Regions from separate parts of the Paraburkholderia sp. WC7.3g genome, predicted to be linked through region 2. Evidence: predicted binding sites of a transcription regulator. Region 2 holds the regulator's gene; the other holds the start of a gene.
What was found. The regulator LexA, encoded in region 2, represses DNA repair genes until DNA is damaged. The targets are predictions, from matches to a motif close to ACTGTATNNNNATACAGT.
Positions count from the first base shown of each region.

Region 1: the regulator LexA is predicted to act here: its motif matches at 9,671-9,688, upstream of OKW43_RS27420 (PA0069 family radical SAM protein).

Region 1 is NZ_JBNDMA010000002.1:3,472,958-3,488,718, reverse strand. Features, by position in the region: gene OKW43_RS27465 (lysophospholipase) at 1-897, opposite strand, end outside; gene OKW43_RS27460 (methionine ABC transporter ATP-binding protein) at 1,135-2,169, shown strand; gene OKW43_RS27455 (methionine ABC transporter permease) at 2,159-2,812, shown strand; gene OKW43_RS27450 (MetQ/NlpA family ABC transporter substrate-binding protein) at 2,862-3,659, shown strand; gene OKW43_RS27445 (electron transfer flavoprotein subunit beta/FixA family protein) at 3,896-4,645, shown strand; gene OKW43_RS27440 (electron transfer flavoprotein subunit alpha/FixB family protein) at 4,659-5,606, shown strand; gene OKW43_RS27435 (acyl-CoA dehydrogenase) at 5,714-7,504, shown strand; gene OKW43_RS27430 (D-amino acid dehydrogenase) at 7,645-8,931, opposite strand; gene OKW43_RS27425 (Lrp/AsnC ligand binding domain-containing protein) at 9,112-9,600, shown strand; gene OKW43_RS27420 (PA0069 family radical SAM protein) at 9,755-10,906, shown strand; gene OKW43_RS27415 (NINE protein) at 10,942-11,409, opposite strand; gene OKW43_RS27410 (PQQ-dependent sugar dehydrogenase) at 11,602-12,786, opposite strand; gene rpsP (30S ribosomal protein S16) at 12,958-13,212, shown strand; gene rimM (ribosome maturation factor RimM) at 13,347-14,081, shown strand; gene trmD (tRNA (guanosine(37)-N1)-methyltransferase TrmD) at 14,107-14,874, shown strand; gene rplS (50S ribosomal protein L19) at 15,024-15,410, shown strand; gene OKW43_RS27385 (NUDIX hydrolase) at 15,498-15,761, shown strand, end outside.
Region 2 is NZ_JBNDMA010000002.1:2,278,951-2,294,711, forward strand. Features, by position in the region: gene OKW43_RS21890 (hypothetical protein) at 150-419, opposite strand; tRNA gene OKW43_RS21895 (tRNA-His) at 769-844, opposite strand; gene dusA (tRNA dihydrouridine(20/20a) synthase DusA) at 934-1,935, opposite strand; gene OKW43_RS21905 (hypothetical protein) at 2,053-2,445, opposite strand; gene OKW43_RS21910 (hypothetical protein) at 2,817-3,080, opposite strand; gene OKW43_RS21915 (sulfotransferase family protein) at 3,118-3,879, shown strand; gene OKW43_RS21920 (hypothetical protein) at 3,855-4,100, opposite strand; gene OKW43_RS21925 (DUF3820 family protein) at 4,348-4,575, opposite strand; gene OKW43_RS21930 (NADP(H)-dependent aldo-keto reductase) at 4,730-5,782, shown strand; gene OKW43_RS21935 (M20 family metallopeptidase) at 5,880-7,301, opposite strand; gene OKW43_RS21940 (LysR family transcriptional regulator) at 7,553-8,536, shown strand; gene OKW43_RS21945 (hypothetical protein) at 8,836-9,258, shown strand; gene OKW43_RS21950 (ABC transporter permease) at 9,354-10,181, opposite strand; gene nodI (nodulation factor ABC transporter ATP-binding protein NodI) at 10,201-11,115, opposite strand; gene OKW43_RS21960 (universal stress protein) at 11,549-12,016, shown strand; gene OKW43_RS21965 (DUF2939 domain-containing protein) at 12,134-12,751, opposite strand; gene OKW43_RS21970 (hypothetical protein) at 12,871-13,215, opposite strand; gene lexA (transcriptional repressor LexA) at 13,318-13,968, opposite strand; gene OKW43_RS21980 (sulfate ABC transporter substrate-binding protein) at 14,281-15,327, shown strand; gene cysT (sulfate ABC transporter permease subunit CysT) at 15,489-15,761, shown strand, end outside.

The sequences.
Region 1 (15,761 bases), 1.2 Mb from region 2:
TCCCGCCGCCCGCATTTCGATCCACTCGACCAACGCCTCGATCACCCGATCGCGATCGAGATCGTTCATCGTCTCGTGATAGCTGCCCTCGTAGAGCGCGAGCGTCTTGTCGGGCGAGCCAGCGTGTTCGCCGAACGCGCGGCTGCCGTCAGGCTCGGTCAGTTTGTCGTCGGTGCCGTGAAACACGAGCAGCGGCATGCGCAGCCCCGCGCGACCGCGTTCGATGCGCGCCATCGCGAGCAGCAGCTCGGCGCCCGTGCGCGCCGGAATCGCGTCGTGATGCACAAGCGGATCATTGCGGTTGGCATTGACCACCGGCTGAAGGCGCGACAGCAGCGCGGGGTCGATCTTCATCGCCGGGAATCCCGGGTAGGCCCGGCTGATCAGCTGGCTTAGCGCGAGCATCCACTTGGGGACGTCGCGTCCCGGCGCGAGGGCGGGGCTCGACAGGATCAGGCCACTCAGCCGCCGGCCGCTCGCGTCGAGGCGCTCGATCGCATACAGCGCCGCCACCGCGCCACCCATGCTGTGACCCATCAGGAATAACGGCGCGCAGCTTTGCGCGGCGGCGTCGAGCAGCGCCTGCGCATCGAGCAGGTAGTCGTCGAAGCGTTTCACATAGGCGCGCTTACCGGGCGCGTGGCCGTGACCGCGCAGATCGATCGCGACGAGCTCGATGCCCGACGCGTTCAGCCGGCCCGCGACGGCGGCGTAACGGCCGGCATGTTCGGCGAGACCGTGCAGCAGCGCGACCGTCGCGCGTGTCGGTCCGCTCGGCTGCCAGCGGTATAGCGGCAACGCGATGCCGTCGCCGGTCATGACCGACGCGCGCTGCGGCGCGTCTTTATTGAGACTGCCGGCGCTCGCGCGCACGGTGTGGCTCGGGGAAGTCTGCATAGCGGCGGCCTGCGCTGAAGGAGATGGACCGATCATAGTCGGAGTGGCTCGGGGCGCGCGTGCCGTGTAGTAAAGCGCGGCTCTAATGCCCTGAAGTTATGAAAAGACCGGAATTGATTATTAAAGGGTATGACGTCCCTGCGGTAGAATGGCGACCTCAAATCCCAATAATAGAAACGGCGGCCGCTTGCCGGGAGCACCGTGCTCGCCGGCAGCCTCCGCCGTTTTCGTTTGTCCATGATCGAAATACGCAATGTTTCTCAGCGGTTTGTCGGGCCCCGGGGCTGGGTCGAGGCGCTGCACAACGTCAATCTGACGATTCCAGCGGGCGAGGTGTTCGGCATCATCGGCCGCAGCGGCGCGGGCAAGAGCACGCTCGTGCGCACCCTCAATCTGCTGACGCGCCCATCCGAGGGCAACATCCTCGTCAACGGCCGCGATTTGACGACGTTGCCGGCCGCGCAATTGCGCGACGCGCGTCGCGAAATCGGCATGATCTTCCAGCACTTCAATCTGTTGTCGTCGCGCACCGTGTATCAGAACGTCGCATTGCCGCTCGAGTTGGCCGGCATGAAGCGCGACGAAATCGAGGCGAACGTGCTGCCGCTGCTCGACCTCGTCGGTCTGTCGGCTCAGAAGGACCGCTATCCGGCGCAGATCAGCGGCGGCCAGAAGCAGCGCGTGGGTATCGCGCGTGCGCTCGCGAGCAAGCCGAAGGTGTTGCTGTCGGACGAGGCGACCTCCGCGCTCGACCCCGAGACCACCCGCGCGATCCTCGATCTGCTCAAGCGCATCAATCGCGAACTGAACCTGACGATCGTGCTGATCACGCACCAGATGGACGTCATCAAGCAGGTCTGCGATCGCGTCGCGGTGCTCGACGCGGGCCGTGTCGTCGAAGAGGGTAAGGTGATCGACGTGTTCCTGCAGCCGCGCCATGAAGTCACGCGCGCGCTGATCGGCGACGTGATCGCGCAGGAGCTGCCGCCCGCAATGAAGGCGCGCGTCGCGCAGCGGCTGAAGACCGGCAGCGGCCATCTGCTGCGCCTCGCGTTCACCGGTTCGGGCGTCGATCAGCCGATTCTGTCGGAGACGATTCGCCGCTACGAGCTCGACTTCAACATCTTGCACGGCCAGATCGACGAGATCCAGGGGCAGGCGTTCGGCTCGCTGGCGGTGCTCGCGGGCGGCGATCCGGCCAAGGTCGCGCAGGCGATCACGTTTCTGCGCGAGCAGGGTGTCGTAGTGGAGGAGCTCTCGCATGTTGAGTGAAATGTTCGATATGTTCGTCCAGTCGTTCTGGGAGACGCTCATCATGGTGGGCATCTCCGGACTGATCGGCGCTGTGGTCGGCGTGCCGCTCGGCGTGCTGCTGTATCTGACCGACCGCCAGGGCGTGCTCGAAAACGTCGCGTTGAATCGCGTGATGGGCGTGGTCGTCAATGCGGTGCGCTCGACGCCGTTCATCATTCTGCTGGTCGCCGTCATTCCGTTTACGCGGCTGGTCGTCGGTTCGTCGATCGGCACCGCGGCCGCGATCGTGCCGCTGACGATCGCCGCGGCGCCGTTCATCGCGCGCCTGGTCGAAACGGCGCTGCGCGAGGTTGATCGCGGGCTCATCGAGGCGGCCCAGGCGATGGGCGCGACCACCCGCCAGATCGTCTTCAAGGTGCTGCTGCCGGAATCGCTGCCGGGCGTGGTCGCCGGTTTGACGATCACCTTCGTGTCGCTGGTCGGCTATTCGGCGATGGCCGGCGCGATCGGCGGCGGCGGTCTTGGCGACTTCGGCATCCGCTACGGCTATCAGCGCTTCCTGCCACAAGTGATGCTCGCGGTCGTGCTGATTCTGATCGTGTTCGTGCAACTCGTGCAGTCGTTTGGGGACTGGCTCGTGCGTCGTTTGAGCCACAAATAAACAAGGGCGTTCTGAAGCCCGCCAATAGAGATTCGCAAAAAGGTCCATCATGCAACGTCGCTTCATTCTCAAGCTGGCCGCCGTGATCGGCGCGGCAACGCTGTTCGCCACCGCCGGGGCGCATGCCGAAGACACGATCAAGGTCGGCGTCACCGGCGGCCCGCACGCGCAGATCATGGACGTCGTGAAGACGGTCGCCGCGAAGAATGGCCTGAACATCAAGATCGTCGAATTTTCCGATTACGTGCAGCCGAACGCGGCGCTTGCGAGCGGCGATCTGGACGCGAACAGCTACCAGCACGCCCCATACTTGCAGGCGCAGGTGAAAGATCGTGGCTACAAGCTGATCCGTATCGCCGATACGGTCACCTACCCGATGGGGATCTACTCGAAGAAGATCAAGTCGCTCACCGAACTGCAACGGGGCGCGAAGATCGCGGTGCCGAACGACCCGACCAATGGTGCCCGCGCGCTTCTGTTGCTGCAGAAGCAGGGTGTGCTGAAGCTTCGCGCCGATGCGGGGCTGAGGGCGACGCCGCTGGATGTCGTCGACAATCCGAAGAAACTGAAGATCGTCGAACTCGACGCGGCACAGATTCCGCGTTCGCTGGGCGATGTCGACGCCGCCGCGATCAATACCAACTTCGCGATGGAAGCGGGCCTCAAGCCGAAGCAGGACGCCATCGCAATCGAAGACCCGAAGGGTCCGTACGTGAACGTGATCGCGATTCGTGACGCGGACAAGAACAAGCCGTGGGTCGCGAAGCTCGTCGCGGCGTACCACTCGCCGCAAGTGAAGCAGTTCGTTGACAGCAAATTCGGCGGCTCGGTGATCACCTCCTGGTGATGTAACCGTCAACGAACCTCGCAGGACACGACGGCAATGCGAAATTAGAGGTCCGAGTCGGAACCCGGGGTTGTCTCCCGGGTTTTTTGGAGATTAAAATAGAACGATCGTTCGATATTGCCGTCACGCCGCTGAGGAGCGATATCCTCGCGCAAAGCGCCCGCGACACGGTTGTCGTAAGGGCAGTCGCTATAATGTTCGTCTGGTTGACGTATTCGTAACTTTGGAGCGTGTGCATGAAAATTCTGGTGCCAGTGAAAAGAGTGGTCGACTACAACGTCAAAGTCCGCGTGAAATCGGACGGGACGGGCGTCGACATTGCGAACGTGAAAATGTCGATGAACCCGTTCGACGAAATCGCGGTGGAAGAAGCCGTGCGCCTGAAGGAAGCGGGCGTCGCGACCGAGGTGATCGCCGTGTCGGCCGGTGTGACGCAGGCGCAGGAAACGCTGCGCACCGCGCTTGCGATCGGCGCGGACCGCGCGATCCTGATCGAATCGAACGAAGACCTGCAGCCGCTTGCAGTCGCGAAGCTGCTCAAGGCACTGGTCGACAGGGAGCAGCCGCAGCTGGTGATCCTCGGCAAGCAGGCCATCGACGACGACTCCAACCAGACCGGCCAGATGCTCGCCGCGCTCGCGAATCTGCCGCAGGCGACGTTCGCGTCGAAGGTGGTCGTCGCGGACGGCAAGGCAATGGTGTCGCGTGAAGTGGACGGCGGCGCGGAAACACTGTCGCTGACGCTGCCCGCTGTGGTTACCACCGATCTGCGCCTGAACGAGCCGCGCTACGTGACGCTGCCGAACATCATGAAGGCGAAAAAGAAGCCGCTGGAAACGCTCAAGCCCGAGGAGCTCGGCGTCGATGTCACGCCGCGTCTGAAGACGCTGAAAGTCGCCGAGCCGCCGAAGCGCTCCGCCGGTGTGAAGGTGCCGGACGTGAAGACGCTGGTCGAGAAGCTGAAGAGCGAAGCCAAGGTGCTGTGAGGAGACCCAAGAAATGACGAACCTGGTAATTGCAGAACACGACAATGCGTCGATCAAGGCCGCGACGCTGAACACTATCGCCGCGGCACAGAAGATCGGCGGTGATATTCACGTGCTGGTCGCGGGTCACAACGCGCAGGCGGCGGCCGACGCCGCAGCGCAGATCGCAGGCGTTTCGAAGGTGCTGCTTGCCGACGCGCCGCAACTCGCCGCGGGCCTCGCGGAAAACGTCGAAGCAACGGTGCTGACGCTGGTGCAAGATGCGGCGAAGCACTACACGCACATCCTCGCGCCGGCCAGCGCCTACGGCAAGAATATCGCGCCGCGTATCGCCGCGAAGCTCGACGTCGCGCAGATCAGCGACATCACGGCCGTGGATAGCGCCGACACGTTCGAGCGTCCGATCTACGCGGGCAACGCGATCGCGACGGTTCAGTCTCAAGATCCGGTCAAGGTCATCACCGTGCGCTCGACGGGCTTCGACGCGGTCGCCGCCGTTGGCGGCAGCGCAGCGGTCGAGAAGATCGAAGCGGCAGCCGACGCCGGCATCTCGCAGTTCGTGAGCCGCGAAGTGACGAAGCTCGATCGTCCGGAACTGACGAGCGCGAAGATCATCGTGTCGGGTGGCCGGGGTCTGGGCAGCGGCGAGAACTACACGAAGGTGCTGGAACCGCTGGCCGACAGGCTCGGCGCGGCGCTCGGCGCCTCGCGCGCGGCCGTCGACGCGGGCTTCGTGCCGAACGACTATCAGGTCGGCCAGACGGGCAAGATCGTCGCGCCGCAACTGTACGTCGCGGTCGGCATCTCGGGTGCGATCCAGCACCTCGCGGGCATGAAGGACTCGAAGGTCATCGTCGCGATCAACAAGGACGAAGAAGCGCCGATTTTCAGCGTCGCCGATTACGGTCTCGTTGGCGATCTGTTCGCCGTCGTGCCGGAGCTCGTGAGCGAACTCGGCTAAGCGCCGCGGCGACTGTCACGACTGTCACAAGTCGCCGACAGCAAGCGAAGGGCGCAGGACCGACCGAGTCCCGCGCCCTTTTTTCATATCAAGGGAGGAGAACCGAAATGAGCTATACGGCGCCCATCAAGGACATGCTGTTCGTGATGAAAGAACTGGCCGGACTCGAAGACATCGCGAAGCTGCCCGGCTTCGAAGACGCGAGCATCGACACGGCGCGGGCCGTGCTCGACGAATCCGCGAAACTGTGCGGCGAAGTGCTCGCGCCGCTGAACGTCGACGGCGATCGCAATCCGAGCAGCTGGAAGGATGGCGTCGTCACCGCGACGCCCGGTTTCAGGGACGCGTTCCGCCAGTTCGCCGAGGGCGGCTGGCAGGGCGTGCAGCATCCGCTCGACTATGAAGGGCAGGGACTGCCGAAGCTGATCGGGACGCCGTGCGTCGAAATGCTCAACGCGTCGAATCTGTCGTTCGCGTTGTGTCCATTACTGACCGACGGCGCGATCGAAGCGCTATTGACCGCCGGCAGCGAAACGCAGAAACAGACCTTCGTGCCGAAGCTGATCTCAGGCGTTTGGACCGGCACGATGAACCTGACCGAGCCGCAGGCCGGCTCCGATCTCGCGATGGTGCGCACGCGCGCCGAGCCGCAGGGCGACGGTTCGTTCAAGCTGTTCGGCACGAAGATATTCATTACGTGGGGCGAGCACGACATGGCGAAGAACATCGTCCATCTGGTACTCGCGCGTACGCCGAACGCGCCCGAAGGCGTGAAGGGCATCTCGCTGTTTCTGGTGCCGAAGTTTCTCGTCAACGAGAACGGCTCGCTAGGTGAGCGCAACGACGTGCATTGCGTGTCGATCGAACACAAGCTCGGCATCAAGGCTAGCCCGACCGCCGTGCTGCAGTTCGGCGATCACGGCGGCGCGCTCGGTCAGCTGATCGGCGAAGAAAATCGCGGCCTCGAATACATGTTCATCATGATGAACGCGGCGCGTTTCGCGGTGGGGATGCAGGGCGTCGGCATATCGGATCGCGCTTACCAGAAGGCGGTTGCCTACGCGAAAGATCGCGTGCAGAGCCGTCCGGTGGATGGCTCCGCGAAACAGTCTGTGGCGATCATCCAGCACCCGGACGTGCGCCGCATGCTCGCGACGATGCGCAGCCTCACCGAGGCGTCGCGCGCGCTCGCGTACGTCGCGGCCTCGCATTGCGACGTCGCGCATCGGCATCCGGACGAGGCGACGCGTGCGAAGCATCAGTCGATCTACGAATACCTGGTGCCGATCGTCAAGGGCTGGAGCACGGAACTGTCGGTCGATGTCGCGAGCCTCGGCGTGCAGGTGCATGGCGGCATGGGCTTCATCGAGGAAACCGGCGCCGCGCAGTACTACCGCGACGCGCGCATTCTGCCGATCTACGAAGGCACGACCGCGATTCAGGCCAACGACTTGATCGGTCGCAAGACGCTGCGCGACGGCGGCAAGGTCGCGAGGGAGCTGCTTGCTGGCATCGCCGAAACGGTGGAAGCGCTTGGCGCGCAGCAGGGCGCGGCATTCGCGTCGATGCAGATGCAACTCGCGCAGGGCCAGCGCGCGCTCGGCGCGGTCGTCGATTTCGTCGTCGCGAATGCGAAGGGCGATCCCAATGCGGTGTTCGCGGGCAGCGTGCCCTATCTGAAGCTCGCGGGCATCGTGTTAGGCGGCTGGCAGATGGCGCGTGCGCAGCTTGCCGCGGCGACCAGGCGCGACGAGGATCCCGCGTTTCACGATGCCAAGATCGCGACCGCGCGGTTTTACGCCGAACATGTGCTGCCGCAGGCGGCGGCGCTCGAAGTGGCGATCGTCAGCGCGAGGGGAGGCGAGGGCGTGCTGGCATTGTCGGAAGATCAGTTCTGAGCATGCGTCGATGCCGGCCGCGATCGCGGTAGCACGTTGAAAAGCCAACGGCGCCTCGCGAGGCGCCGTTGGCTTTTTGCTGCTGCAGTTTGTTGCGGGCTGCGCTGTGGCTGAGGCCGCGTCAGCGTACGTACACGAACTCACGCATAGGCCGGCCGATGCTCGCCCACGGTTTCGCCAAGATAGCGATGCACCGACAGGTCGTCCGCGCGAATCGCCGGCTGCCTGCCCGACATCAGGTCGGCGAGCAGTTGACCGGAGCCGCACGACATCGTCCAGCCGAGCGTGCCGTGGCCGGTGTTCAGGAACAGGTTCGGCACCGGCGTGCGGCCGACGATCGGCGTGCCGTCCGGCGTCATCGGTCGCAGACCGGTCCAGAACGTCGCGTTGGCCGTGTCGCCGCCGCCCGGGAAAAGGTCGTTCACAGAAAGCTCAAGCGTCTCGCGGCGCGCCTGGCGCAGCGACTTGTCGACGCCGACGATTTCAGCCATGCCGCCGACGCGAATCCGGTCGTCGAAGCGCGTAATTGCAATCTTGTACGTCTCGTCGAGCACGGTGGACACCGGCGCGGCAGCCGCGTTGACGATCGGTGCGGTAATCGAATAGCCCTTCAGCGGATAGACCGGGATCTTCACGATGCCATCGAGGAAGCGCGTCGAATACGAACCGAGCGCGACCACGAACGAATCCGCGCGCACCAGCTCGCCGCCGCACTGCACGCCGGCGATGCGGCCGCCCGCCATCGCGAGCGCGTCGATCGACGTGTTGTAGCGGAACTTGACGCCCAGCTCCTCGACGAGCGCCGCGAGGCGCGTCGTGAACATCTGGCAGTCGCCGGTTTCGTCGCCGGGCAGGCGCAGGCCACCGGTCAGCTTGTGCGACACCGCGCCGAGCGCCGGCTCGGCCCTCGCGAGTTCATCGGCCGTCAGCAGCTCGTATCGCACGTTGGCTTCCTGAAGCACGGCGATGTCTTTCGCGGCGCCGTCGAACTGCTGCTGCGTGCGGAACACCTGCAACGTGCCGCCGGTGCGGCCCTCGTACTGGATGCCGGTGTCGGCGCGCAGCGCCTGCAGGCAGTCGCGGCTGTATTCGGCGAGCCGCACCATGCGGCCCTTGTTCACCGCATAGCGCGATGCGGTGCAGTTCTGCAGCATCTGCCACATCCATTGCAACTGGAACGCGGTGCCGTCAAGGCGGATTGCGAGCGGCGCGTGCTTCTGGAACATCCACTTGAGCGCCTTCAGCGGCACGCCGGGCGCGGCCCACGGCGACGCATAGCCGGGCGAGATCTGGCCCGCGTTGGCGAAGCTGGTTTCCAGCGCTGGGCCAGCCTCGCGATCGATGACGGTCACTTCGTGACCGGCGCGCGCGAGGTAATACGCACTCGTCACGCCGACGACGCCACTGCCCAAAACGACGACTCGCATAGCTGCTCCAGGTATTCCAGAATTGAGTGAGGGCAAGGAATTCGTCGCAGGCTTCGATCTGATTCGATTCAACGAGCTGCAACCGAAGGTGAAATGCCGTTTGCCCAGTGATAACCGCTATACTATTAACAGTCAGGCAGTTTTTGTTATCGTATTTTCATCGCTTTTAGAAAAAACACCATGCGTATCCAGCGCCAGCCCGTGCGGGCTCTCGACAAGCTAGATCACAAGATCCTGCGGCTGCTGCAGCAGGACGGCCGTATGGCGATGAAGGACCTGGCGGAGCGGGTCGGACTGTCGGTGACGCCGTGCATCGAACGCGTCAAGCGGATGGAGCGCGACGGCGTGATCATCGGCTACTACGCGCGCGTGAACCCGGCGGAGTTGGGCGCGGCGTTGCTCGTGTTCGTCGAGATCACGCTCGATCACAAGAGCGGCAACATGTTCGACCAGTTCCGGCGCGAGGTGCAGAAGATCCCCGAGGTGCTCGAGTGCCACCTCGTGTCGGGCGATTTCGACTATCTGATCAAGGCGCGCATCGGCGAAATGGCCGACTACCGCAAATTGCTCGGCGACATCCTGCTACAGCTGCCCGGCGCGGTGCAGTCGAAGAGCTATGTGGTGATGGAGGAAGTCAAGGAGACGCTGATGATCCCGGTGGCCGAGTAAGCGCCTATTCACTGGCAGGGCTGATCCGCGCATCCCGCGAGCAAACAGGTGCTCGACAAACCGCGTAAATACTGTATATTTATACAGGTATTTCGCGCCGTTTCTCGCCGCTTCTTTTGGCGCTTCCTGTTTGCGTTTGCTTGCGTGGCCCGCCGTGAATGACCCCGACACCTCTGACATTCCCGAATTTCCGATCGCGCCACCAGCGCCTCGCAAGGGGCGCGGAGCGGTCACGAACCTGCAAGGCCGCTACGAAGTCGACCAGCGCGAGGCCGTCGACGACGGCTGGCAGACGGCCGACGAAGACGGCGAGCTGAAGGTCCTGCGCACACAGGTGTTCGAGGAACGGGCGAAAACGATCCTCACGCGCAACGCGTCGCCGGACATTCCGTTTAATGTTTCGCTGAATCCGTATCGCGGCTGCGAGCACGGCTGCATCTATTGCTTCGCGCGGCCCACGCACAGCTATCTGGGCTTGTCACCGGGGCTCGATTTCGAGAGCCGTATCTACGCGAAGATCAACGCGCCGGAACTGCTCATGCGGGAGCTGTCGAAGAAATCCTATGTGCCGGAGCCGATCGCACTCGGCGTCGCGACCGACGCGTGGCAACCGGCCGAACGTGACCTCCGTCTTACGCGTCGCGTGATCGAGGTGCTCAGCGAGCGAAACCACCCGTTCGCGGCGATCACCAAATCGTCGCTGATCGAGCGCGACATCGACCTGCTCGCGCCGATGGCGGAGCGCGGGCAATTCATGGCGGCGATCACCATTACCACGCTGGACGCCGACATCGCGCGCACGCTCGAACCGCGCGCGGCCACGCCGTCGCGCCGGCTGCGAACGATCCGTACGCTGAGCGAGGCGGGCATTCCGGTCGGCGTCAGCATCGCGCCGGTGATCCCGTTCGTCACCGAGCCGGACATGGAACGCGTGCTCGAAACGTGCGCGGAAGCGGGCGCCACCAGCGCGAGCTATATCGTGCTGCGGCTGCCATGGGAGGTCGCGCCGCTGTTCAAGGATTGGCTGAGCGCACATTTCCCGGATCGGGCCGAGCGCGTGATGAGCCGCGTGCGCGACATGCGGGGCGGCAAGGATTACGACTCGTCGTTCTCGACCCGCATGAAGGGAGAGGGCATATGGGCGGATCTGCTCCGGCAGCGCTTTCACAAGGCGGTGCGCCGTTTGGGGCTGAATGGACGCGAGCGCGGCATTCTCGACATGTCGCAGTTCCGCCGGATCGAGCCGCCGCACCCGGAGCAGGTGAGCGCACAGGCGCGCGGCAATTCACAACTGAGGCTTTTCTAGTGCGCGGGAACGCCTGCTGGTCCCGTGACGGGGGTTTACTGCGAAATCGCCTTGGCAGCTTCGATCTGGCTTTCGAAGTAGGTCTGGAACGCGAGCGCGAGACCGGTCATCAGCAGAAACGCACCGATCAGCAGCGAAAAGATCACGACGAAAATCACCGCCCAGCCGGAGCGGCTTTTGCGTTGCGTGTAGGCGTTGAATTGCGCATCCCATTTCTGATCCGGACGCAGGCCGTAGACGAGCGCCGCCAGAAAAGCGGCAAACAGGGAGACCGCGCCAATCGACGCGAGCACCCAGCCGAGGATCGACGCGCGCTCGGTCGCGATCAGCAGCATCACGCCAGGAACGCCGATCAGCGTGCCGACCAGATGCGCCCAGCCGTAGATGTCCCGCGTGCCGTACAGATAGAAGCGGTGCGCGCCGAGGCTGCCGAACAGGAGCGCCAGCGCGGCGGTGAGCGTCTTCGATCTGAAGCGCGGGGAAGTCGAGGCAATGGTGGACATGAGCGCGTGGGCAGTGTGGCAGGCGGTCGAAAGGCGCGCCGTGGGGCGCGGACCGACGCGCATTCTACGCCTGTGGCGGGCGCGCGGTCACATGGAGGGCGGACGCCCGAGCTGAAAACGGCGCGGCGGGACGCGTCAGACTCGATTCGCAGCGAATCCAGAGATTCAGCCGGATATGCATGCATCCGCACGCTACGGCGCCGAGTACGTGACGCGATAGATCGCGCCGCCAGTATCGTCGCTGATCAGTAGTGAACCGTCTGGCAGCGGCAGCACGTCGGCGGGGCGCCCCCAGACTGATTCGCCGGGTTGTAGCCAGCCTTCGGCAAAGACTTGCTGGCGCGCGTGGTTGCCGTCCGGGTCGGTGATCACGCGCACGACCCGGTAGCCGACTTTCTTGCTGCGGTTCCACGAGCCGTGCTCGGCGATGAAGATGTTGTTGCGGTAGTCGGCCGGAAACATCGGGCCGTCGTAGAAGCGCATGCCAAGCGCCGCCACGTGTGCGCCAAGCTTGGCCACCGGCGGTGTGAATTCGCTGCACGAATGATCCTTGCCGAATTCGGGATCGAGCGTGTCGCCGCCGTGACAGTACGGAAAGCCGAAATTCATGCCGACCCGCGGCGCGCGGTCGAGCTTGTCGCTCGGAATATCGTCGCCGAGCAGATCGCGACCGTTGTCGGTGAACCACAGTTCGTGCGTGACTGGATGCCACGCGAAGCCGACCGAATTGCGGATGCCGCGCGCGACGACCTCGTAGTGACTACCGTCCGGGTCCATGCGGCCAATCAGCGCAAAGCGGTCCGGATCTTTCTGGCAAATGTTGCATGGCGCGCCTTGCGGCACATACAGCTTGCCATCCGGGCCGAATGCGATGAATTTCAAGCCGTGATGCGTCTGCGTCGGCAGCTTGTCGGTGACGATGATGGGTTTGGGCGGATCGTTCAGGTGCGCGTCGATCGCATCGAAGCGCACGATTTTCGACACGGCCGACACATACAGTGCGCCGTCGCGCCACGCGACACCGGCTGGCGTCTCCAGCCCGGACCCGATCACGTGGCGGCCCGTCGCGCGGCCGCTGTGCAGCTCGAGCGCATAGACGTGCCCATCCAGGCTGCCGACATAAAGAATGCCTTTGGGCGACAGCGTCATCGCACGCGCGCCCGGCACGTCATCCGACAGCACCTCGATGTGAAAGCTCGGCGGCAGCCTGATTTTCTCGGTGGGCAGCGCAGCGTTTGCCGTCAACGCCGGTGCAGCGAGCAACGCGGCCGCTGCCACGCGTAGAATCCGGCTCTGCGCCGGGCGGCCAAGTCCGGCAAAGCGCCGGAAAAACACATAAAGAACGGACAGAAATGGGAGGTTCGGCTGGCGTTGCACACGCGCTCCTTCAGGTAATGCGGGCGTTTGGGCGGGTTCGTGCACCTCTCGTGGAAGGTCGGCGTAGCCCCGTTCCGCAGTTTATCCCGGTAAGTGTTTGTTATGGCGTCAGTTTCCCGCTATAATCGCGTGTTTCAGTCGTTCCGAACCCCGGTTTTCAAGGATTCTAGTATGGTCATCATCCGCTTGGCTCGTGGCGGCTCCAAGAAGCGCCCGTTCTACAACATCGTCGCCACCGACTCGCGCAGCCGTCGTGACGGCCGCTTCATCGAGCGCGTCGGTTTCTACAACCCGGTCGCTACGAAGGGCGAGTCCCTGCGTATTGCTCAGGATCGCCTGACGTACTGGCAAGGCGTTGGCGCGCAACTGTCGCCGACCGTCGCACGTCTCGTGAAGGAAGCGCAAGCGGCGCAGCCGGCTGCTTGATATGGCGGCCCGCATGTGTATCGTCGTCGGTTCGGCCGGCGGCTCACGCAACTCGTGTGAGCAGTCCGATGCGCAAGTTGTTTTACTGAAGCAGACGCCAAGGCAGGCTGCGAAGTTGTTGTCGAGGTTATTCGATGTCTGAGCGTGATTCCGACGGTTCTGGTCGCGCCAAGGCAGCTTCCCGCGCAAAGGCGTCTGGTCAGGCGTCGTTCGGCGCCTTCGTCCGCAAGTCGGCCGAACGTACCGACGGCGAGGCGAAAGAGGCGGAAGTCAATGCCGCGAACGCCGGGTCCGAAGCTGCAGAAATGCGCATCGAAACGGCGGCAAGCTGGCCGGCCGATGCGGTCGAGGTCGGCGCAATCGTCGACGCTTATGGTCTCAAAGGCTGGGTCAAGGTAGCCGCGCACGCGGATGCCGGGCAGGGCGGCGACGCCTTGCTGAGCGCGAAGCGCTGGTGGCTGCTGAAAGGCCAGGAGCGCAAATCGGCGCCGTCCTTGCAGGCCAAAACGCACACCGACAGCGTGGTCGCCCGTTTGGGTGGCATCGCTGACCGCGATGTTGCGCTGGCTTTGCGAGGCTCTCGCGTGTACGTAAGCCGTAGTGAATTTCCGGCGCTAGAAGCCGACGAATTCTACTGGGTCGATCTGATCGGCCTGGAAGTGGTGACTGTCGCCGGGCTCAACCTTGGCAAGGTCGCCAGCATGATCGACAACGGCGCGCAATCGGTGCTGCGCGTCGAGTATCCGGCTACCGATAAAAACGGCAAACCGGTCGCAGGCGAGCGCTTGATCCCGTTCGTCGGCGTCTTTGTCAAAACGGTGGACCAGGCGGCAAAGCAGATCGTCGTCGACTGGGAAGCTGACTATTGAAATCTTTCGTTGAATGGGGAGAGCGATGCAGTTCGATGTCGTGACGCTCTTTCCAGAAATGTTCCGCGCGCTGACTGACTGGGGCATCACCAGTCGGGCCGCGAAGCAGCAGCGCTATGAGTTGCGTACATGGAATCCGCGCGATTTCACGACCGACAACTACCGCACAATCGACGATCGCCCGTACGGCGGCGGCCCCGGCATGGTCATGTTGGCCCGGCCGTTGGAAGACGCGATCAGTGCAGCGAAAGCGGCGCAGTTGGAGCAGGGCATCGGCGCGTCGCGGGTCGTGATGATGTCACCGCAAGGCGCCACGCTGAATCACGAGCGCGTGATGAAATTCGCGGCCGAACCCGGTCTGATCCTGTTGTGCGGGCGTTACGAAGCGATTGACCAGCGTTTGCTCGACCGTGTCGTCGACGACGAAGTCAGCCTCGGCGACTTCGTGCTGTCGGGCGGCGAGTTGCCCGCGATGGCATTGATGGATGCGGTCGTGCGTCAGTTGCCCGGCGTGCTGAACGACTCGCAGTCGGCAGTGCAGGATAGTTTCGCCGACGTGGTGCTCGATTGTCCGCACTACACGCGTCCCGAGGAATACGAGGGCGTACGGGTGCCTGATGTGCTGCTCGGCGGCCATCACGCGGAAATCGAAGCGTGGCGGCGGCGCGAAGCATTGCGCAACACGTTGAACAAACGGCCGGATCTGATCGTGAAGGCCAGAAAGAACAGAATGCTGAGCCGTGCCGACGAGGCGTGGCTCGCAAGTCTCGCGAAGGAAGAGCCAGAGGCCTGAGGCCTTGGTCTTTCGAGCGGACACAAGGCGGTGCCGTCCATGCGTGTGCGGTGCCAGATGTGAACCCATCCTCTATCGGGGCCGTAGCCGAACGCAGTAGTCGCGTAAAGCAGGTACGAACGCCGACAAGATGGATCCAGGAGTCAGTGATGAATCTGATTGCAAAACTCGAGCAGGAAGAAATCGCGCGCGTTCTCGGCGAAAAGACCATTCCGGATTTTGGTCCGGGCGATACGGTCATCGTCAGCGTGAACGTGGTTGAAGGCACGCGTAAGCGTGTGCAGGCTTACGAAGGCGTCGTGATCGCCAAGCGTAACCGTGGTCTGAATTCGTCGTTCATCGTCCGCAAGATTTCGTCGGGCGAAGGCGTCGAGCGTACGTTCCAGACGTATTCGCCGCTGCTGGCAAGCATCGTCGTCAAGCGTCGTGGCGATGTGCGTCGTGCGAAGCTGTACTATCTGCGCGAGCGTTCGGGCAAGTCGGCTCGAATCAAGGAAAAGCTGGTCTCCAAAGGCCGCGCTTCTTCCGAAGCGTAAATGCTGTAAGAAAAAGCACCCCTCGCGGGTGCTTTTTTGTTGGCCAGGTCAAAATAGCGGCATGTCCCCGCTCATCAGAGAGACCCGTTGATCCGCCCCGTCTTTGAGCCCGAAAGCCTGCCTGTCATCGCGACGGGCGCCGATCTGCCACCGGTCGCGGGCGAGTGTCTGACGCCCGATGCACTGCGAGCGCGTTTCGAACGGCAGCTTGCCTGGACGCCAGAGAAAATCGCCGATGCGCCGTGGCGCAATACCGACCTCGATCCGCGCGTGGCCGCGGTGCTGGTGCCGCTTGTCGTACGCGCGCGGGGCCTTACCGTGTTGCTCACGCAGCGCGCGGACCATCTGAAC
Region 2 (15,761 bases):
AGCACTGCGAACCATTGGCTGCGCGCAAAGCGTGTCGGGTACGACAGCCGACGTAAACGCGACTGGGCGCCGGCATCGATACTGCGTGCGCGGCGCCCAGATTGATCGCGGCCCTTAGAGGCAGCGGATATGGCGGTACTGCTGGCGGCTTAGTGGCCGAAGAACACCGATTGCGGGCCCGAAGTGGGTTCGCTGCGCGTGCCCGATTGCGTCGACACGCTATTCACGCCACCGTATGCATTCGATTGCGAGTTGGCGCGTTCAGCGGCGACGGTCTGCTCGTTCTGGCCTTGTTGCGAAGCCGGCGCGCCAACCGACGGACGATAGTACGGTGCCGGACCGTAGCCGCTTGCGAAAGCGGGAGCGGCGATGGAGGCAGAAGCGGCAACCAGCAGAGCGGCGATGAACTTGGTCTTCATAGTAGGACTCCGATAACGTTTCGACTGCGTTTCAGGAAGATGTTGCAGGAGCCGGTGAATCAGGTGTCTGCAACGTCGATGAGAGGCAGTGTATACCCCTACTATCGAAAATTTGTGCCGATAATCTGAAATTACTATTCCCGAGGGGGAAACAATCGTTCAGAGCCAGGCGTGGCAAGGCAGACCGATGATCCCGCCCTGTTGACCAAGCGGTTTTTGAATACGATCAGGAGCGCGGAAAGGGGTCGTGGGTGCAGTAAAGCGCCCCGAGATTATTGAAACGCAGAAGGCCGCCGTCAAAACAAAAACGGCGTTGTGATTGCTCACAACGCCGTTTGCTTGAATTCTCTGGGGTGGCTGATGGGACTCGAACCCACGACGACAGGAATCACAATCCTGGACTCTACCAACTGAGCTACAGCCACCACTAACATCTGCTCGACTTGCTCTAAAAAGCAGTCTCGCCGACGAAGAAACGAGATTATAGAGACTAGATTATCGCTTGCCTAGTCCTTTATTCAGAAATATCGGCGGGCTCGCGCAGATGCTGTCTTGCTTCGCCGAAGATCGTCAGATCGCGTGCCGCAAGCCGCTTGCTGTCGGACAAGACTCGACGCCAACCACGCGCACCCGCTTCGCCGCGGTACAGGCCGAGCGCATGACGCGTGATCGCGCCGAGATAGGTGCCGAGCGCCATTTCCTTCGCGCAATACTCGATCAGTTTCGCTTCGACCTCGTCGCGTGTCAGCGGCACCTGCGCAGACCCATAGAAGCGCGCGTCGACATCGGCGAGCACGTAGGGATTGTGATAGGCCTCGCGCCCGAGCATCACGCCGTCGACGTGCTGAAGATGGGTGTCGACTTCGTCGAGCGTCTTGATGCCGCCATTGATGATGATCTCCAACTGCGGAAAATCGCGCTTCAACTGATACGCGTAGTCGTACTTGAGCGGCGGAATCTCGCGGTTTTCCTTCGGGCTGAGGCCCTTCAGGATCGCGTTTCGCGCATGAACGATAAAGACCTCGCAGCCGGCTTCCGCGATCGTGCCGACGAAATCTCGGACGAAGCCGTACTCGTCGACCGCGTCGACGCCGATACGGTGCTTGACCGTGACCGGCACCGCTACGACGTCGCGCATCGCCTTCACGCAATCGGCGACGAGTTGCGACTCATTCATCAGGCACGCGCCGAACGCGCCGCGTTGCACGCGCTCGGACGGGCAGCCGCAATTCAGGTTGATTTCGTCATAGCCCCATCGTTCGCCGAGCTTGGCCGCACGCGCGAGATCGTCGGGCTCGCTGCCGCCGAGTTGCAGCGCGACCGGCGCTTCGTCGGGCGTGAACGCGAGGTGACGCGGCACGTCGCCGTGCAGCAGCGCACCGGTCGTCACCATTTCCGTGTAAAGCCACGTATGGCGCGAAATCATCCGATGCAACGAGCGGCAATGCCGATCCGTCCAGTCCATCATTGGCGCGACCGAGACGCGGCGGGGGCTGGGAGTGTGAGGTAAAGACATGGGACTGCCAGGCGGCTTGAATCAAAACACGAATTTTACCGCAAGGCCAGAAAGCGCCGAGCGCGCGCGAGCGGTATCACTGTCGTGACGGAGACTGGGCACTGATTCGTCCACGCCTCAATGTCCGTGGCCCCCCCTCCCGCCACCAGTGCTCCACGAGCTGCCGCCGCCGTGCATGCCGCCGTATCCGCCGCCATGCCATCCGCCGTTCCCGCCATGCCATCCGCCGTTCCCGCCATGCCATCCGCCGTTCCCGCCGTGCCAACCACTGCCATGCCATCCGCCGCGCCCGTGCCAATACCCGTGTCCGTAATAGCAGCAGGGCCCGCCGAAACCCCCGTAGATACCAACCGAGCCGTACACCGGTCCGTAGTAAGGCGGTCCATACGCGTACGGATAGTAGGGCTGGCCATACGCATAGTCGTATCCCGCTGGCGGCGCGACGACGCATCCGGTGATGCTCGCTGCCGCGGCCGCGAGCAGCGTCATCGATGCAATGAGCCTGGTCACGATCTTCTCCTTCACATAAATCTCAGAAAGACCGCGCGCAACGGAGTTCAGCCGCATTTGTGTCCGGGCGTTACTGGCATCGGCGCGGCTGTGCGCGCTCGACCCTTGCCAACCTTCCCGCGTATTACCAAACGGCGCCGCGGTAACAGTTCGTTAACGATCCGAAACGCTACTGAAGGGCACGGTTGCTAAGTTCCGTCGGACGATTCGTCCCGAGTGGGAAGCGATGCGCATGCCGGCGTGGAAATCCGCGCTTCAGGTCGACGAAAACAAGCAATCCCTTCGCCCGCGACGACGCGGCCCGCCCGCCGTTGCGTCAGTCTTTCGCCAATCCTGACCAGCGATCCACCGCCGTCAATGAAGCCCGACTCTCATCCGAACACCGCCGAGCAATGGCGCGCCGAAGGCGACGCCTGTATCGCGCGCGGCGATGTCGAAGCCGCACTGCGATGTTTCGAATCCGCGTGCACGCTAGAGCCCGCCGACCCGCGTGCCGCCGCAAGCGTGTCGGTATCCAACAGATCCGGCAAGCGCGCGAACAGTCCAAGCGATTCCGCCTCCTTGTAGCGCATGCCCTCGCGATAGAGACCGTTGCCTTTGGGCAGATGATCGAACGAGGCTTCGTCGCGGCCCACGCCCGGTATCGGCGATCCGTCGACGGCGCCGATTTTTATAGTAGGTATGCCGCGTTCCGGCTCGACCTTGATCGAGCAGATTCTCGCGAATCATCCGCGCGTGTTCGGCGCGGGAGAACGCACCGAATTCGGTGAGGCACTGGTCCAATGCATTCGCCGTGACGTGAGCGATCCATTGCGGATCAACATCGAGTCGCTACAGCAAGCGGGCGCGGCGCAGTGGAGCGCGCTCGGCGCAGACTACCTGCGGCGCATGAAGCGCGTGGTCGCGCAAGCCGATGGACCGCTCGCGCACCCTACCGATCCCTTCAACTTCATCAACGTCGGTCTGATCCATCTCGCGCTGCCGAATGCCCGCATCATCCATAGCCGCCGTTCGCCATTGCAGACCTGTCTGTCGATTTTCTCGCGCATTTTTCACGACGTGCCGTTCGGCTACGATCTCGGCGAGCTGGGCCGTTATTACTGCGCGTACGATGCGTTGATGGCGCACTGGCGGCGCATTCTTCCCGCGGGCGTGATGATCGAGATCGGGTACGAGGAGCTGGTGGACAATTTCGACGCGAACGTGCGTCGCATGCTCGCGCATTGCGGGCTCGAGTGGGACGAACGTTGCCTCGCGTTTCACGAGATGACGCGGCCGGTGAGCACCGCGAGTTCAGCGCAGGTGCGCCGACCGCTGTATCGAACCTCGTTGCGGCGCTGGCAACCGCGACGCGAATTGCTCGAACCGCTATGGGACGGTCTCGGACCGGAACTGGCGGCGGCCGACGCTCAGCGCGCGAGCCCCGACACGTGATGCAGCCATGGATACACGCCGGCGATAAACGCCGCGTAGAGCGCGGCCATCGAAACGCCGGCGGCCGTGCCCCAGATGTCGCGCGAGGCCGGGCCCTGGCGAAAGTGCACGGGCAGTCCGACCACGAGGTAGCCGATCACGAAGAACAGGATGACCGCGCGCACCGGCGACAGATCGTGGCCGACAAATTCGAGCAGCGCGGACAGATTGAATTGAGACATGGACCTGCGGGCGATCGCGAAGGCGGGGGATCGCACGGCGCCGGAACACATTGAAACGGTTCAACGAACGACGACTGCTCCGCTTCACTTTCGACGTTTCATAGCGCGACGATCTATGCCGATTAAAGGCCACGCAAACGCGATGCGCAAGAAAAATCCGGTATGAATTTGTGCCGGCCGACATTGCTTGCAGCTTGCCTGCGGCGCGACTTTCAGCCGGCTTGGCAACGCTTTCACGACGTCGGTTTCAACGCTCCTCGGGCTTCGATTTGCGCAGCGGGTCGAGCAGCGGTTTCAAACCGTTGTGATCGATTTCGTGCATCAACGCCAGCAAACGCCCGATCTCACCGGGTGGAAAGCCCTGGCTCGCGAACCAGTTCAGATAGTGGCCGGGCAGGTCGGCCATCACGCGGCCTTTATATTTCCCGTAGGGCATCACGCGCGTGACCAGCAATTCGAGGTGTTCGTGATTCATGGCAACGAAGTCGAGATGAAGCGCGCATCCAGAGCGCGAAGCGCCACGCAGCGCAATGCAGCGCATGAGCCCCGCATTCTAGCCCTGCTGCAGGTATCGCGCCGGCGTGATAACGTCTGCGCTTTCCGATAATCTCTTCAACAGGACAAATTAGATGGAATACCGCAGACTCGGCGACTCCGACGTACAGGTTAGCCTGATTGGTCTCGGCACGATGACGTGGGGCGAGCAGAACACCGAGCAGGAAGCGCACGCGCAGATCGACTACGCGCTCGATCACGGCGTGAACCTGATCGACACCGCTGAAATGTATCCGGTGCCGCCGCGCGCCGAAACGCAAGGGTCGACGGAGCGCTACATCGGCACCTGGCTCGCGCAGCACAAGAGCGCGCGCGAGAAGATCGTGCTCGCCACCAAGATCGCGGGACCCGCGCGTCAGCCGCACAATCCGCGTCATATTCGCGGCGAGGGCAATCAGTTCGACCGCAAGAATCTGACCGAGGCGCTCAACGACAGCCTCAAGCGTCTGCAAACCGACTACGTCGATCTGTATCAGCTGCACTGGCCGGATCGCAGCACGATGACGTTCGGCCGCCCATCGTATCCGTGGGTCGACGACGCGTACACGGTGCCGATCGAGGAAACGCTGACGGTGCTCGCCGAATTCGTGAAGGCGGGCAAGGTGCGCCATATCGGCGTGTCGAACGAAACGCCGTGGGGCGTCGCGCAGTTTCTGCGCGCGGCAGAAAAGCTCGGTTTGCCGCGCATCGTCAGCATCCAGAATCCGTACAGCCTGTTGAACCGCACGTACGAAGTCGGTCTGTCCGAGTACGCGCATCGCGACAACATCGGTTTGCTCGCTTATTCGCCGCTTGCGTTCGGCTGGCTGTCGGGCAAGTACGAAGGCGGCGCGCGACCGGCCGGCGCGCGCATCACGCTGTTCGAGCGCTTCCAGCGCTACAGCAAGCCGCAAGCCGTGCAGGCGACCACGCGTTACGTCGAACTCGCGAAGCGCCACGGCCTGTCGCCCGCGCAATTCGCGCTCGCGTTCGTCAATAGCCGGCCGTTCGTGACCAGCAATCTGATCGGCGCGACGTCGCTCGAGCAGTTGAAGGAAAACATCGCCAGCGCGGACGTGAAGCTGTCGGCGCAAGTGCTCGCCGAAATCGACAGGCTGCACGAACTGCAGCCGAATCCGGCGCCGTGACGTCGATGTAACTGCGATGCTCGCTTGCCGTGGTGGCCCCGGTCGTTTAACGGTGCGGCCGCGGCAAGCGCATCGAATCAATCGGCTACAGCCGAACTCAACCCGCGGCCTTTGCGGTACCCACCCCGCGCTTCGCCGCAAGCGGCGAATTCTCGCCGAGATCCCAGAACAGTCCCGCCATCATCTGCAGGCCCTCGCGCACCACCGGGCTCAGAAGATGCTCGTTCGGCGCATGCTGCGAGCAGGCCGGATACGAATGCGGCACCCAGATCGTCGGCAGACCGAGCGTATCGGCGAATATCTCGTTCGGCAGCGTGCCGCCGAGATTCGGCAGCAACGCGGTCTTCTTGCCGGTGGTTGCTTCGAGCGACGCGGTCGCCCACGTGACCCACGGATCGTCGGGATCGAGCCGCGTGGCGGGCGCACCACGTTCGACGTCGATCTCGACCAGCTGAAAACCGTGTGCATCGAGATGCGCGCGCAGATGCTTGCCGAGGTTTTCCCAATCGGTGCCGACCACGAAGCGCAACTGGCAGACCGCGAACGCCGAAGGTGGAATCGCGTTGACCGGGTTCTCCGGATTGCCCGCCTTGAGGGCCAGCACTTCGAAGCTGTTCCAGCCGAATACGCGCTCGGGCGCGGAAAGACCCGGCTCGCCCCAGTTGTCGTCGACGGTGGGGTCGCCCGGACCGCCGCCCACCGCAATATCGGCAAGCGCGTGACGTACGGCTTCGGGGATCGGCGGCGGACGCAGGCCCTCGACCGCGATAACCCCGCGCGCATTGACGAGACTCGCGAGCGCATTGGCAAGCACCGTCGCCGGATTGCGCAGCAGTCCGCCCCAGTTGCCTGAATGATGCGCGCCGTCGCGCAGGTTCAGCGACAGCCTGAAATTGACCGCGCCGCGCGAGCCGAGAAACACGGTCGGACGATGCGCGGCCAGACGCGGGCCGTCGGAGGCGATCAGCACGTCCGCGGCGAGTTCGTCGCGATGCGCATGGCAGATCGCGTCGAGCCCGGGAGAGCCGGTTTCCTCGCCCATCTCGATCAGCAGCTTCGTGTTGAAGCCGAGTTTGCCATCGCGCGCGGCGAGCGTGCTCGCGAGCGCGGCGAGGTTGATCGAGTGCTGGCCTTTATTGTCGGCGGTGCCGCGACCGAACCAGCGCTCGCCTTCGACGCTCACCGCCCACGGCGTCAGCGGCGCGCGCCACTGGCTGTCGTAGCCGCGCACGACGTCGCCGTGGCCGTAGATCAGGACGGTCGGTAGCTGATCGCCTTCGTGACGGTTGGCGATCAGGAACGGCCCGAAGCCATCGACCGGGTTATCGACGATACGCGTGCCGAAGCCGAGGCGCTCTGCTTCGGGCGCGATTTCGTCGGTCAGATAGGACAGCAGCAGCGCGCCGCGATCGCGCTCCTGGCTTTCGGTGCGAAAACCGACGCGGCGGTTCAGATCGGCGAGAAAAGCGCCGGATTCGAAGTGCCGGGTGGCAAGCTCGATGGCCCGGTTGCGGCTCATGTCGATGTCTCCAATGCGGGGATGGGTGAGTAGGGCAGAGGACCGCGAGGCTCGGTGGCTCGACGCGCGGCGCGGCGTGCGAGGCAATCGCCCGCGATGTCATTGCGACCGATTCTAGAAGCGCGTCATTTTTGTCACAATGATCATGTTTCGAAGCTTGCATTGCCGGAAAAGCAAAGCGGCATGCGTCGGCTCGGACCGCGGCACTCACCCACGGCATCGTTGCAACTGACTCTATCGAGGCGTCCCGGATGGCACGTTCACTGCATGGCATTGCGTTGCGTTATTTCGTCGAGGTCGCGCGCAGCGGTTCGCTGAGCGACGCGTCCGAACGGCTGCACGTCGCGGTATCGGCGATCAGCCGGCAGATCGTGCGGCTCGAAGGCGAACTCGGCGCGACGCTGTTCGAGCGGCGCCCGCGCGGCATGGCGCTGTCCGAGGCCGGCGAGCGGCTCCTCGCGTACGCCCAACGCAGTCTGCTCGAAGCCGAGCACGTGATGAAGGAAATCGGCGGTCTCGCCACTCTGCACGGCAGCCGGATCAAGATCGCGACCGCCGAGGGCTTCGCTGCCGACTTCATGCCCGCAGCCATCGCGGATTTCCGCGCCGAGCATCCCGGCACCGATTTCACGCTGACCGTGATGTCGCCGGCCGACGCGACCCGCCACGTGCGCGACGGTGACGTCGATATTGCGTTGTCGTTCAGCCTCGCGCCGGAGAAGGGCGTCAAGGTCGAGCACACCGAACGCGCGCCCGTGTTCGTGCTGCTGCGCACCGATCATCCGCTCGCGGCGCGCGCGAGAGTGTCGCTCGCCGAGGTGAGCCGTTATCCGCTCGCGCTGTCGGAGGCTGGCACCACGATTCGTCAATTGATCGACATTACGTGCGCGCTCGAAGGCATCCTGCTCGAGCCGGATCTCATCTGCAACAACAGTGGCGCGATCTATCGCTATGCGCAGAAGTCCGGTGCGATCATGTTCACGGGGCTGCTGTCGGTGCGCGACCGCTATGCCGGCGACGGCTTCCTCGTGATTCCGCTGACCGATCCGCAGATGCGCCAGCGCAGCATCCAGGTGCAGACGATGGCCGGACGCGAGTTGCCGCCGTCGGTGCGCGCGTTTCGCGATCATCTGATCGCGCGGATCGCTGACGCGCAGCCGGCCGGGGCGCAGGCGTCGAAACTGGCCCGGGGCCGCGGCAAGCGGACACCGCGGCGCCCGCGAACCGATGCATGAAATGCGACACATGCAACGCGCTAAGCGGCAAATGTTCTCCCAGAATCCGAATCACGACCTAAACTGTGGTGGACAGCAAGGACGGCCTTGAGATAACGAGCCTGATGTTTCCTGATGTTTCCTGACGTTTCGCGCAGCAATCAGGCGCAACGTAGAACAATGACAGTCGAACCGCGGACATGCCGCCCAGGCGCGATGCTGCAACGCACACAAGCGGCACCAGATGGACCCAAAAATAAGCGCGGCGCGCCGTCCCAATGGCGGGTCGCCCACAACAGAGCGATAGGACCCATACATCCATGGCGCAACAGAAAACCAATCCAAAACTTGAGCAGGCGCTCACGCGCGGTGATCTGGCGATCCGTCAGGCAAATTCGGCGAGAGCGACCGCGTTGTTGCGGGCGCTCGCCAAGATGATCGTCGATGCGTCGGCAACCATCGGCGTGGAGGCTTTCACGCTGATTCACGACGGCGACAAGATCTACGATCCCGCCGATGGTCTGTGGCCGCAGGCGCTGCTGATCTCGCTCGACGGCCCGGTCGAGGACGCCGATCCCGACGAATTGCGCACGGTGCGGCTGATCGCGGATGATCCGGCCACCGTGTTCCGGGTCGAATGGCAGCGCGCCGACGGCAAGATCGGGCGTCACGAGGGCGGCCCGTTCGCGACGGTCGCGTTCATCTCCGACGTCGACATTCCGTGGACCGATGACGAGGACTAACCGCGCGCGCCGATAGCAGGCACGCATAGCGACGACTGACGCGGCACCGCCTCGCTCGGGTGCATGCACGATGTGCCGCCCCGCGCGTGAGTTTTTTACTTCATCATCCGGCGCCGAAACAGGATCGCCGACACGATAAACCCGCCGATCGCATAAGCGGCCAGCACGCTCAGATGCAGCGCGGCGTGCTCCATCGGCCGGCCGAGCATCGCCGGGCGCATCAGATCGACCGCATTGGCGAGCGGCAGAGCCGCGGTCACGGCTTGCGCGGCGCCGGGCAGTTGCGAGATCGGAAAGAACACGCCGGAGAGCAGCAGCATCGGCGTGAGGACGAGCGTCTGATAGAACATGAAAAAGTCGTATGACGGCGCGAGCGCCGTCACGATCATCGCGAGGCTCGCGAACGCGAGTCCGGCCAGCACGATGATCGGCAGCGCGAGCAGCATCGACGGAAAACTCGCGTAGCCGAGCGCGCCCGCCACCAGCATGATCGCCGCACCCGACAACACCGATTTGCTCGCGGCCCACACCACCTCGCCGAGCACGATATCGCCGAGCGAGAGCGGCGTATGCATGATCGCTTCCCACGTGCGCTGTACGTGCATGCGCGAAAAGCCCGAATACATCGACTCGAAACTCGCCGACATCATCACGCTCGACGGCACGGTGCCCGCCGCGAGGAACGAGATATACGACACGCCGTCGACGTGCCCGACCATCAGCCCGAGCCCGAGGCCGAGACCGAACAGATAGATCATCGGATCGGCGAGGTTGCCGAACATCGACGCGAGCGCGAGCTTCTTCCACACCAGATAGTTGCGGCGCCACACCGCGGCCCAGTTCGTGGCGTTGGCGGGGAACGCGCCGAACGGCTGCTGTGCCGATGGCGTGCCGTCGTGGGTTTCGTAAGTGCGTGCGTCCATCAGTTGTCTCGTTGCGTAATCAGTCCTGCATCTCGCGTCCCGTGAGCCGCAAAAATACGTCCTCGAGATTCGCTGGCCGATGCAGATAGCGCAAATCAGCGCGCTGCTTGAGCCGCATATGCACGGGCTGCGCGTCGTTCACGTAACAGAACAGTGTCTCACCGCTGATCTCGGTGCGCTCGGCGAGCGGCGCGAGTTCTTCGCGCAGCGCAAACGGATCGGGACCGTAGATCTCGATCACGTCGCAGCCGATCTCGGATTCGATCAACTCGCGCGGCGCGCCTTCGGCGATCTTGCGTCCTTCCTCGATCACGCACAGTCGATGACAAAGCCGTTCGGCTTCTTCCATGAAGTGCGTGGTCAGCAGGATGGTTTTGCCGCGCGCGAGCAGCGAGCGCAGCCGCTCCCAGATCAGATGGCGTGCTTGCGGATCGAGACCGGTGGTCGGCTCGTCCATGATCAGCACGTCGGGATCGTTGATCAGCGCACGCGCGAGCGTGAGGCGCCGCTTCATGCCACCCGATAGTTCGCTCACGCGCGCGTCGGCCTTGTTCTCGAGGCGTGCGAATTCGAGCAGACCGGGCACCGCCGCGCGACACTGCGCAGCGGTGAGACCGAAGTAGCGGCCGAAGACGAGCAGATTTTCGCGCACCGTGAAATCGGGATCGAGATTGTCGAACTGCGGCACCACGCCGACGCGCGAGCGCGCGATGCGCGCGCGGCCCGGGATCGGCTCGCCGCATAGGCGGATCGCGCCGGCGTCGGGCGCCGCGATGCCGAGCAGCATGCGCAGTGTCGTGGTCTTGCCGGCACCATTGGGGCCGAGCAGCCCGAAGCATTCGCCGGCGTTCACATGAAACGACAAGCCGTCGACGACCGTTTTTTCGCCGTAGCTTTTCCTGACCTGATGGAATTCGATGGGGGCGGCGGGCATGGGTCGGGCGAGGCTCCTGAAGAAGACACAACGTACTCGCAAGACACACAACATACCTGCGACGCCCGCATTGTGCACGCGAAGCGGCTTATTCCAGGGTTTCGGTTCGCTAATGCGGGCGGCCCTCCGGGAACGGGTAATGCATGCGGCAGGTTGCGGTGTATTGAGCCGGCTGGCACCGCCCGGCGCCACTGTTTACCGTTTGACGCTACCGGCACGCGAAACGGCCCGCTGCGAGCGGCCGCAACGTTCGCGTACGAAGTTTTGCGTTGCGGCATCCGTGGGCAAACGCTGCATCGAATTGCCCAACGCTTGTGCGGACGTGCTCAGCATGCACCGACTATGCACTTAGCGTTTTCCATCCCTTGCAAGCCGATTTGCGGCGCACCATGATTGAATCAGACAGCGCTTTCCGCGCGAATGGAGAAACCTGATGGCGAGCTACCAGAAAATCCTGCTGTGCTACGACGGCTCGCGCGAAGGCCGCAAAGCCCTGCGTTGCGGTGCCGATCTGGCGCTGGAGCTGAAGGCGGAAACGCACCTACTGTCGGTCGTCGACATGCGTTCGAGCATTGCGCAAAGCGCGGGCTTGTTGACGGACGTAGCCTGCGGCAGCTTCGAAAAAACGGCCCGCGAGATTCTGCAGGAGGGGGTGAACTGGCTGACCGAGCGCGGCGTAAGCGCACAAGGGCATTTCGCGTTCGGTCATCCGATCGACGAGATCGCCAACCTTGCCAACGAATTGCAGGTCGATCTCGTGGTGGTCGGCCATCGCTGCCGGACCGGTCTGTCGCGTTGGTGGATGGGGGCGGGCAACACGCCGCTGCTCGACAGGGTGACGTGCAGCATCCTGGTGGCGTGCTCGTCCGGGCAGGACCAGCAGCAGGCGGCTGCGGCGTAATACGCTAGTTAGCGGCGCGAAGCCATTCGCGCCGTCTTGTAGCCCAGACGTGAACATCCCCGTCACGTGGCTGGCCTCGACGACCAGCCACGCATTCCTTCCGGCCAGGCTTCAACCTCACTCGTTCAGGTTGATCGCGGCGAGCTTCCATGTGACCAGACCTTCGCGACGGAAGATCGCCGAGTAGTTCGCGTTGCCTTCGCCACGCCGGTACGTGATAACAAATTCGTTGAGACTACGATAGCCGGCCGTGCTTTGACGCCCCGGTGGCGGCGCACTTGCCTGATTGGTGGTGTTGCCCGCGGCTGGTGCGGCCGGCGCTTCGCCGCTCGCGGCTGGCGGCGCGGACGGTTGCTCGCCCGGCATGCCGCGTGGCGGCATGCCGTTCAGCAGCGCCGCGACGCCGTCGGGTGTTGCATAGGCATCGACGAGCGGGCCGATCAACGTCACGCCGATCACCGCGCCAATCGTGGCCAGCTTGTTGCCGGCGTCCGCTTCGAGCCGGCGTGTCAGCATGGCGCCCACCTGCTGCTTCAGGCTATCGCGTAGCGCGGGAAAGTCCACGTACTGATTGACGGTTTGCACGTCTCGCGCATCTGCCGCGCGTTTGAGATTGTTCACCGCGATATACGGTGACGCATAGATAAACCCCAGCGCGCCAATCACGATCACCACGATCAGCGTGATCAGCAGCGGCCGGGTGGCGCTGCCCTGTATGCGTTTCGGAAATGTCATCGAATGGGACTCCACGTTAGTGATCATCTAACGTCGACCACGGCGAGGTCGAAACGATCCCATCCGACGCGAAACTCTGAACTTCAGAAGTGGGTATCGCATGCGTGCCCAGGATTCGCTCAGGCTTCGAACACCGCGCCGTGCACGTTGGCTTCGTCGGCGATGCAACGATCGATCATACGGCATACGGCGTCGACCGTGCCGACCATGATCAGTCGCGACGATCCATGGTAGACCCGCACCGGTGCGCGACGCGCGGGCTCGGCGATGTTCAGCGCCGAATTCAGCGACACGCGAGCGAACGCCGGCAACGACGACGGCAGACCGGAAGCATCGGCAGGCACGTCGAACAGCGACGGCGTGCGCGCCGCGGGCGCCTCGGTCAGCGCGCAGGGCGTGAGCTTGCGCAGATGGCGCAGACGGCCGAACTGGCGAAAAGGCAGCAGGCGGGCAAGGCGTTCCATGAGTCTCTCCTGGCGATACAGCGTAGATGCGGGCGTAAATGCGGGCGTAAATGCGGCTTGGGTTGGACAAGCCGGCGCAAGCGTTGCTGCGACAGCGAAAGATCAGAACTCGCTTGGGCGAATGAGCCCGACCGCGATCCCTTCGAGCGCGAAATCGGCGCTGCCGCTTTCCACGAAGATGTTGTCGTAATCGGGGTTTTCGGCGATCAGCTCGATGCCGTTCGGCCGGCGCTTCAGACGCTTGACCGTCACGTCGTCGCCGAGCCGCGCAATGATGATCTGGCCGTCCTTCGCTTCGCTGCGCTTTTGCACTGCGAGCAGGTCGCCGTCGAGAATCCCGGCGTCGCGCATAGACAGGCCGCGCACTTTCAGCAGGTAGTCGGGTTTGCTCGAGAACAGCGCCGGGTCGCACGCGTAGTGCTGCGAGATATGTTCCTGCGCGAGGATCGGGCTACCCGCCGCGACCCGGCCGATCAGCGGCAGCGACAACTGCATCAGGCCCGCATGCGGCAGCGTGAACTGGTGTGGCGCGTCCTCTTGCCCGGACAGCAGGCGGATGCCGCGCGACGCGCCAGCCGCGAGTTCGATCACCCCCTTGCGCGCCAGCGCGCGCAGATGCTCTTCCGCGGAATTGGCCGAGCTGAAACCGAGTTCGGCGGCGATTTCCGCGCGAGTGGGCGGAAAGCCGGTGCGTTCGATCGCGCGGCGGATCAGATCGAAAACCTGCTGCTGTCGTGCGGTGAGTTTTGTCATGGCCACTGTATGTATGAACAGGTGACTGTATTTTTATACAGTATCCGGCGCATTTCAAGCTTTACTTTAAGTTCGGCCGGAGGGGCGCGTTCGGGCGTCGTTTATCGGCCACATCGCGTCGTTTCCGGTGCGTCAACAGCCGTCGCATCTGCCGTTACCACTTTTGAGTATTAAAAAATGAAGAAACATTATTTTTAATGATGAAAGCCCTTCGATAGACTGGCCTCCGGATTGGCGCTCATGTGCACGTGACCGCGACGCAGAACAACACCAGACGCTTGGCAGCGGACCATCACACGGAGAAAAATCGAGATGAACTATCGGCACACGGGGCTTGCGGCTCGAACCAGAAAACTGATCACGGCGCTCGCCGTCGGCGCGGCGGGCGCGCTGGGCATGGTGGGCGCAAGCGGCATCGCGCACGCCGACACGACACTGCTGAACGTGTCCTACGATCCGACGCGCGAGCTGTATCAGGACATCAACCAGGCATTCGGCAAGGAATGGAAGGCCAGCAGCGGCGAAGCCGTCACCTTCAGGCAGTCGCACGGCGGCTCGGGCGCGCAGGCTCGCTCGGTGCTCGATGGTCTGCAGGCCGACGTCGTGACGCTCGCGCTCGCTTATGACATCGATGCGCTCGCGAACAAGGGGCTCGTCGACAGGAACTGGCAGAAGCGTTTGCCGGACAACGCGTCGCCGTACACCTCGACGATCGTGTTTCTCGTGCGCAAGGGCAACCCGAAGCACATCAAGGATTGGGACGATCTGGTGAAGCCGGGCGTGTCGATCGTGACGCCGAATCCGAAGACCTCGGGCGGCGCGCGCTGGAACTATCTGGCCGCGTGGGCCTACGCCGAGCATCAACCGGGCGGCAACGACCGGAAGGCCAGGGAGTTCGTCGGCAAGCTGTACAGGAACGCCGGCGTGCTCGATTCGGGCGCGCGCGGCGCGACGACGAGCTTCGTTCAGCGCGGCATTGGTGACGTGCTGATCGCGTGGGAAAACGAGGCGTTCCTGTCGCTGAAGGAGTTCGGTCCGGACAAGTTCGAGATCGTCGTGCCGTCGGTGAGCATTCTCGCGGAGCCGCCGGTCGCGGTGGTCGACAAGGTCGTCGACAGGCACGGCACCCGCAAGCTCGCCGAGGCTTATCTGAACTTCCTCTATAGCGAGGAGGGCCAGGAGATCGCCGCGCGCAATTTCTATCGTCCGCGTTCGAACAAGGTGCCGGCCGATCTGACCGCGAAGTTTCCGAAGCTGAAGCTGTACACGATCGACGATTCGTTCGGCGGCTGGACCAACGCGCAGAAGACGCATTTCGCCGACGGCGGCGTGTTCGATTCGATTTATCAGCCGCAGTAAAAACCGCCGCCTGCATCAAAGGCAGAGGTGAAAGGGCGCGCCCAATGGGCGCGCTTTCGGCTAACCGGAGGCCGTGGCCAGCAGTACCGCAGTTCGATAACGACACAACGAGACAGCAACACGACAACCGCGCGAGCATCAACCATGAACGAGTATCCAGCATGACCACGTTGACCTTCCGCAAGCCGAGCGCCTTGCCCGGCTTTGGCCTGACACTCGGCATCACGGTGGCTTATCTGAGCCTCGTGGTGCTGATTCCGTTGGCGGCGACCTTTCTGAAAACCGCGACGCTCGACTGGGATCAGTTCGTGCGCGCAGTCACGTCGCCGCGCGTGCTCGCGTCGTATCGGCTGACGTTTTTCTCGGCACTCGGCGGCGCGTTGATCAACGCGGTGTTCGGCTTTCTCGTCGCGTGGGTGCTGGTGCGCTACACG